DNA from 2 places in the Pseudomonas sp. B33.4 genome. Region 2 is predicted to be linked to the other one. Evidence: riboswitches for the same ligand, from Rfam matches in the RefSeq annotation. Region 2 holds a riboswitch; the other holds the start of a gene.

Region 1 (3,405 bases), 210 kb from region 2:
CGTTTTTTTATGGGTGAAATGTACCGACGCCTTCGCGAGCAGGCTCGCTCCCACATTTGATCGCATTCCAAATGTGGGAGCGAGCTTGCTCGCGAAAGGGCCTTCAAGGTCGATAAAGATGGGCATGCCCGGCGCGATACAACGATGACTCGCTGAACACCTCACTGCCCAACACCCGACCCACCAATATCAACGCCGTGCGCCGAAACCCTTTGGCCTCAACCTTCCCGGCAATATCCGCCAGCGTCCCCACTACCCAATCCTGATCCGGCCACGTCGCCCGGTGAATCACCGCAATCGGACAGTCCGCGCCGTAATGCGGCAGCAGCTCCGCCAGAATCTTCTGCAGATGGTTGACCCCCAGATGAATCGCCATCGTCGCACCATGCTGCGCCAGACTGCCGAGTTCTTCGCCTGCCGGCATCGCGGTTTTATCGGCATACCGCGTCAGAATCACACTTTGCGAGACGTCCGGGAGGGTCAGTTCCGCGCCAAGCAAAGCCGCACACGCTGCCGTAGCCGTCACACCGGGAATGATCTCGAACGGAATATTCAGCTCGCGCAGATAGCGAATCTGTTCACCAATCGCGCCATACAGGCTCGGATCACCGGAATGTACCCGCGCCACATCTTCGCCGTTGGCATGCGCGGTTTTGATCAATTCGATGATCTGTTCCAGATGCAATTCAGCGCTGTTGACCACGGTTTGCGCCTGGTGACCGTCCAGCACCGCCGCCGGTACCAGCGAGCCTGCATAAATGATCACCGGGCAACTGCGGATCAGCCGCTGGCCTTTGACAGTGATCAATTCCGGGTCGCCGGGGCCGGCGCCGATGAAGTAGACGGTCATGGTTGAATCCTGTGAAAAAGGGGGGCGGCAATCGCTTCAGATGAAGATTGCTCATGATCGGTGGCGGGGATTATCGGGAATTTATGCAGCACCGGCCAATGCGAAGGTGGCCTGAGCGTATTTTTGTCGGGAAATCAGCAGTTTTGCCGGTGCCTGAATCAGCTGTTCGGCAAGGGCCAGCGCGGCACTTTCGGCGACGCCATAGCAACCGGTGCGTTCGTAGGCGATCTCGGAACGGTGGCTGAGTCGTTCCTGATAACTGGCCAATTCTTCGCTGCTGAAATATAGCAGCGGCAGCGCCAGTTGTGCGGCGAGTTCCTGTAACCCGGGCTCATCGCGCTTCAGGTCGATGCTGGCCAAGGCCTTGACCATTTGCAGCTCAATGCGATGCGCTTGTAACGCCTGATCAAGTAACGCGCGCAACGTGCTGGCCGGGCAGCCGCGCTGGCAGCCCAGACCGACCACGAAGGTCGGCGCTGCGCGGTCATCGGTCATGCGTGGTATTGGCCATCGCTTTTGCGGCGGAACAACCAGGCGCTGATCAGGCCCAGGGCCAGCCAGAACACTACGTTGGTCAGCTGCGAAGCGATTTTGAACTGAGCTTCCAATGCTTCCGGGGCAAGCATCGAATGCACTTCCGGCTGCGGTGCGCCGATCACGTGCGGCACGGCGAGAATGGCCACGCCGAGGACTTTCATCAGCCAATGACGGCTGAACGCGATCAACGACAGGCCGACTGCGGTCGAGGCGGCTGTACCGATCCACCACATCTGTCGCGAGGCCAGATCGGCGGCGGCAGTACCCGGCAGTTCAGGCGGCAGGCCCAGAGTGGGCGCCAGCACGAATGTTGCGTAACCGGCCAGACCCCAGAGCAGGCCTTGCGAGGTTTTGGTCGGGGCGCGCAGGGTGTACAGGCCCGCGAGCATCAGAGCGAAACCCACCGCAACCACCAGATTGCCGCCAGTGGTCGAGACCACGCGCTGCCAGCCGTCTTCCGGCTCCCAGGCTTCGGCGTCGTGGGTGTGGCCGGCCATGGCACCTTCGGTATGTTCATGAACCGCAACCGGTTCGGCTTTCTCGTAGGTTTCGGCCTGAAGAATCAGCGGCGATACCCAGAAGCTTTGCAGCAGAGTGAGGAGCAGGGCGGCCAGCAGACCGGTGAAACCTGCGGTTTGCGCTATACGCTTGATCATGTCGGCAGGTCTCAGTGGCACGGGAACGCGGCGCTGTGGCGGGTATCGTGGGCGGCGTTGTGTACCGCTTCGATGTGCGAGAAACCAGCGAAGTAGACCAGGCTGGCGCCGAGGATCGAGGCGAAGATCGCGGCGGTCAGGCGTTGGCTCAGGGTGGTGGTGCTGGCGATTTTGTCCGTGTTGCTGCCGGTGCTGCTGATGATCGACATGGCGCTTCCCTCTGGAGTGTCAGTGGGTGAATCGAGCGCATGAAAACCCCTGCGGGTCGGGCTCGCAGAGGTTCGAACAGCGCCCGCCCACCGCGGGTTTGTTATGTTCAGCGACGCACAAGGTGCGGGCTGTGTGTTGCGGGCCGGTCTCCGGGCTCACGAGGGGTTGGCGTCAGGCCGACCTGCAAGCGTCACCTTCCCATGCCGTACAGGCACAGTGGTTTTGACGCTTCGCTCGCTTACCGTTGCGGGGGCAGCACCGGACTGACATGGCTCTGAGTAAAGCACATGATTCACCGGTTTCCCGTTTCACCCTGTGAAGGGCACCCGTAACAAGGTGTGTAGGAGAGCATGGGGGTGGGGTTTTGGTCAATTTTTTGGGGTGGATCCGTTGCTGCGGGTGTTGCTGATTAGGGTTCCGCCCTTACGGCGGGTCACTTTTTCCAGACGCCGAAAAAGTAACCAAAAAGGCTTGCTCCTGCGTGCGGCCCGCTCGCTGGGGCTCGGGGTTCCTTCGCTCCGGGATTGATCCGGGCGCAGCGCCTACGGTTTGCTTCGCTGCACCTCCTCTCGCTGTGTTTGGCTGCGCCAAACGGTCGCTGCGCTCCCACGCCCGGATCAATCCCTCCACTCAGCCTTCCGACGTCGCCCGTGGATCAAGATCAAGAGCAGGCGAGCTGACACTCGGCCTATTGAGTGGTGAGGAGCGCGGGTGTTCGGCTTTTGATTTGCGTTGTTGCTGCCCCTCACCCCAGCCCTCTCCCGAGGGAGAGGGAGCCGATTTGTGGGCCTTTCAGAATCTGAGTTCAACGCGGTATCGCACGTCGGCGTATCTCTCGCAATCACCTCGGTCAGTCCCCTCTCCCTCCGGGAGAGGGCTAGGGTGAGGGGCTCTTGATCTGGCTTTTGATCTGGCTTTTTTGCCCCTTCGGCAGGCCGAGCGTAGGTGTTCATCCGGGGATCAGGCGCGCAGCGCCGTGCGGCGTAGCCGCATACATCGAGAGGAGGTGCAGCGAAGCAAACCGTAGGCGATGTCCCCGGATGGACACCGTAGCGAGGGAACACTGAGCCTCAGCGAAGTGCCGTACGCCGGGGCAAAGCCTTTTGGGTTACCTTTTCGGCGTTTGGAAAAGGTGACTCGATGTAAGAGCGA
Region 2 (3,405 bases):
CCGGTGCCGCTCGCCGAGCCGCTGACCCGCGCCAACAGAATCACCAGCACAAACGCTGTAACTGCCCCGGCAAAGGCACCGACGGATAACGAAATCATTCCGGCGCCAACCCCGAGCAACGCCACCATCACCGCCCCGGTCGAAGCGCCGGCAGAAATCCCCAGCAGATACGGATCGGCCAACGGGTTGCGCAGCAGCGACTGCAAAATCACCCCGCACGTCGCCAGACCGGCACCGCACGCGGCCGCGACCAGTGCGCGGGTCAGGCGGTAGTTCCAGACGATGCCTTCATCGATAGGGTCGAGCACATAACCGGCGCCCCACAATTTGTTCGCCAGCACTTGCACGACCACGCCCGGTTCAATCGAGGTTTCACCAATGGCCACGCCAGCAACCACTGCAATCAACAGCGTCGCCAGGGCCAGCAACGTACGGATCAGACTGGCACTCATTGCGACAGGTCATAGCCGTTGATGGCCGTGGCCAGTTGCTCGATGCCATCGAACATGCGCAGGCTGGCCTGCATGGCCATGGCGTCGAGAATGATGATGCGGTTGTGTTTCACTGCGTCCATGTTGCGTGTCACCGGGTCGCTGCGCAGGAAGGCGAGTTTCTTTTCATAGTCGTCGGCGGGGAAGCGTCGGCGATCCATGCGCGCGATGACGAGGAAGGTCGGGTTGGCCTTGGCGATGGTTTCCCAGCCGACCGTTGGCCATTCTTCATCGGACTGCACGACGTTGCGCACGCCGAGGGTGCTGAGCATGAAATCGGGAATGCCTTTGTGCCCGGCCACGAATGGCTCGATGTCCATTTGCGCGCTGGAGAACCAGACCAGCGCACTGGCGTCCTTCAGCTGTTTGCCTTGCGCGGTGGCAATCGATTTGGCGAGGCTGGCCTTGAGTTGGTCGTTGAGCTGCTGGCCGCGCTCCTGCACATCGAAGATCTGCGCCAGTTGGCTCACGCTTTTGTAAATCGTGTCGATGCGGAACGGCGCCAGCCGCGTGCCATCGGCGCCGACGAGGTTGTCCTTGGCTTCGCAATCGGAAGGCAGCAGGTAGGTCGGAATCTTCAGCTCATGAAACTGCTCGCGGGTGCCGACCGCGCCTTGCGGGCCGACCATCCATTCCAGCTCCACGGCCACCAGTTCCGGGCGCTTGCCGATCACCGATTCGAAACTCGGTTCGTTATCGGCCAGGCGCTCGATCAGGTCGTTCTGTGCCTTGTACTTGTCCAGCACATTGTTGAACCACAGCGAGGTGCCGACGACTTCGTCGCTCAGGCCCATGGCGTAGAGCATTTCCGTGCCGGCCTGGCCGATGGTCACGGTGCGCGTCGGGGCGTGCTGGAAGGTCAGGGTGCTGCCGCAGTTTTTCACCGTCAGCGGATAGACAGTCGGTGCCGCCTGCGCCATGGCGCCAAGGGTCAGGCCGGTGATGAGGGTGGCGATGCGGGGCAGCAGCATGGGGCAGTCTCCGAGGGAACCGTACGGGGAGCGGGAGAGTACGGTCTGGAAACACACCATCGAACGCGGTCAGGAAAACAGCGCAAGGCCGGGCAGCCAACGAAGACGCGCACGGCACGATGTCCTTCCCGGACACCCCGCCGGTTAGTAGTCACTGTGCCGGCAGGTCTCCTGACTGATGCGTCATCGCCTGGCTCCGGCCTTCCCGGGATTCACCCAGTGGCAGTCGTGGAGCAGGCTCGGCACCTACAGTTGCGGGGGCAGTTCCGATCAATGCTGAGCAAGCACCTCGGATTCCCTATTAGTCCCGTTCGGGAACCGGCGGCGGCATGTTAGTCGATCGCGCCGTTTAAGGGGAGACGAATCTGTCGCGGCGAGGATTAGTGCTGGCTCATCAAACCGTGCAACACGCCCAGGCGCAGGCCCGGTTCGGAGGGCAGCATCTGCGCGATGCCGAACACTTTGAATGCCGCGAGCATCAACACCAGACCACCGGGCAGAATGCTCTGGCGATGAGGTTGCAGCCCGGCCAGTTTCAGTTGCTGGACGTTGTTCACCTTCAGCAGAAGCAACGACAGGCGCAGTAGCCCGCCGTAGGTGATGCCGTCCTGACCGTAGTCGTTGAGGCGATTGGCCTTGAGCACTTTGGCGAGCATGCGCGCGGTGCCGGAAGAGCCGATGGTTTGCTGCCAGCCCTGAGCGCGGTAGCGCCGGGCAACTTTTTCAAACTGCAGGATGGCGAAGCGTTCGGCTTCCTGCAGCGCAGCGGCGGACAGGTCGCCGCCGCGAAAAAAGCGTGTGCTCAAGGTGCCGCTACCGATGGCGATGCTTTCGGTGAGCAATGGTTGCGCGCCCTGGCCGAGGATCAATTCCGTGGAACCGCCGCCGATGTCGACCACCAGGCGCAGGTCTTCAGCGCTCGGCAAGGCATGGGTCACGCCGGCGTAGACCAGCCGCGCCTCTTCATGGCCGCAAATGACGTCGATGGGAAAGCCCAGATGCCGCTCGGCACTGGCCAGAAACAGTTGCGCGTTGTCCGCTTCACGCACCGCGCTGGTGGCCACCGCGCGAACGCGGCCGGCCTCGAAACCGCGCAGTTTCTTGCCGAACCGCGCCAACGCCTGCCAGCCGCGATCGAGCGCCAAGGCGTCCAGCGCGCCGCCATCAAAGCCTTCGGCAAGACGCACCGGTTCACGCAGGGTTTTCACTTCCTGAATCTGCAGGCCCTTTCGACTGCGCACCGACTGGCCGATCATCAGGCGAAAGGCATTCGAACCCAGGTCGATGGCGGCAAACAGCGAGGCGTCGTCTTTCATGGGAATCCTTGCAAAGCACCCGTCGGGAGGCGCGAGACGGTTTGCGAGAATTCTGCCGTGATCTTGATGACATCCTGATGACGGGGCAGCGGCGGTTCAATGAATGTGTGGCTGTCATGACACTGTCATTATCCGGCGTCTATGCTGAGGCCAATACATCGCGTGTTCTTAAAGTTTTTGCTGCCGAATTTGGCAGCTTTTTTTTGCCCAAAATTCAGCGAAATCCCTGTAGGAGCTGCCGAAGGCTGCGATCTTTTGACTTTGTTTTTGAGAGCAGGATCAAAAGATCGCAGCCTTCGGCAGCTCCTACAGGGGTAGTGGGGAGTTAGCAGGACTGAGGAGTTTCGCCTCGGGCCAGACGCGCATTGATGTGTTCGATTACCTCGGGCAACTCGGCGATGGTGTCGATCAGATAATGCGGACGCGAAGGCGCGAACATCTTGCCGATCCGCGCGCGTTCTTCCGCCAGTCGATCCAACGGCAACGCCTTGTATTGCTCATAGGTCAGGCCCAGTGCGTTGCCGGAGCAGGTCAACGCCACTGTCCACATGCCGGCGGCGCGCCCTTCGAGAATCCCCGGCCAGGTGTCGTCGACCTTGACGCAGGCCGCCACGTCATCGATGCCCA

Evidence for each region. Region 2 has a riboswitch for cobalamin ahead of U6037_RS11885 (ABC transporter substrate-binding protein). Riboswitches for the same ligand answer to the same signal wherever they lie in the genome.
Region 1: linked by a shared signal. The riboswitch ahead of U6037_RS12710 (CbtB domain-containing protein) and the one ahead of U6037_RS11885 (ABC transporter substrate-binding protein) in region 2 are both predicted to bind cobalamin.

What each region holds. Positions count from the first base shown of each region.
Region 1 is NZ_CP140706.1:2,885,279-2,888,683, forward strand. It holds gene cobM (precorrin-4 C(11)-methyltransferase) at 104-850, opposite strand; gene U6037_RS12700 (cobalamin biosynthesis protein) at 932-1,345, opposite strand; gene U6037_RS12705 (CbtA family protein) at 1,342-2,043, opposite strand; gene U6037_RS12710 (CbtB domain-containing protein) at 2,055-2,252, opposite strand; cobalamin riboswitch at 2,376-2,598, opposite strand.
Region 2 is NZ_CP140706.1:2,675,401-2,678,805, forward strand. It holds gene U6037_RS11880 (iron ABC transporter permease) at 1-440, opposite strand, end outside; gene U6037_RS11885 (ABC transporter substrate-binding protein) at 449-1,462, opposite strand; cobalamin riboswitch at 1,606-1,800, opposite strand; gene U6037_RS11890 (Ppx/GppA family phosphatase) at 1,843-2,778, opposite strand; gene phnX (phosphonoacetaldehyde hydrolase) at 3,104-3,405, opposite strand, start outside.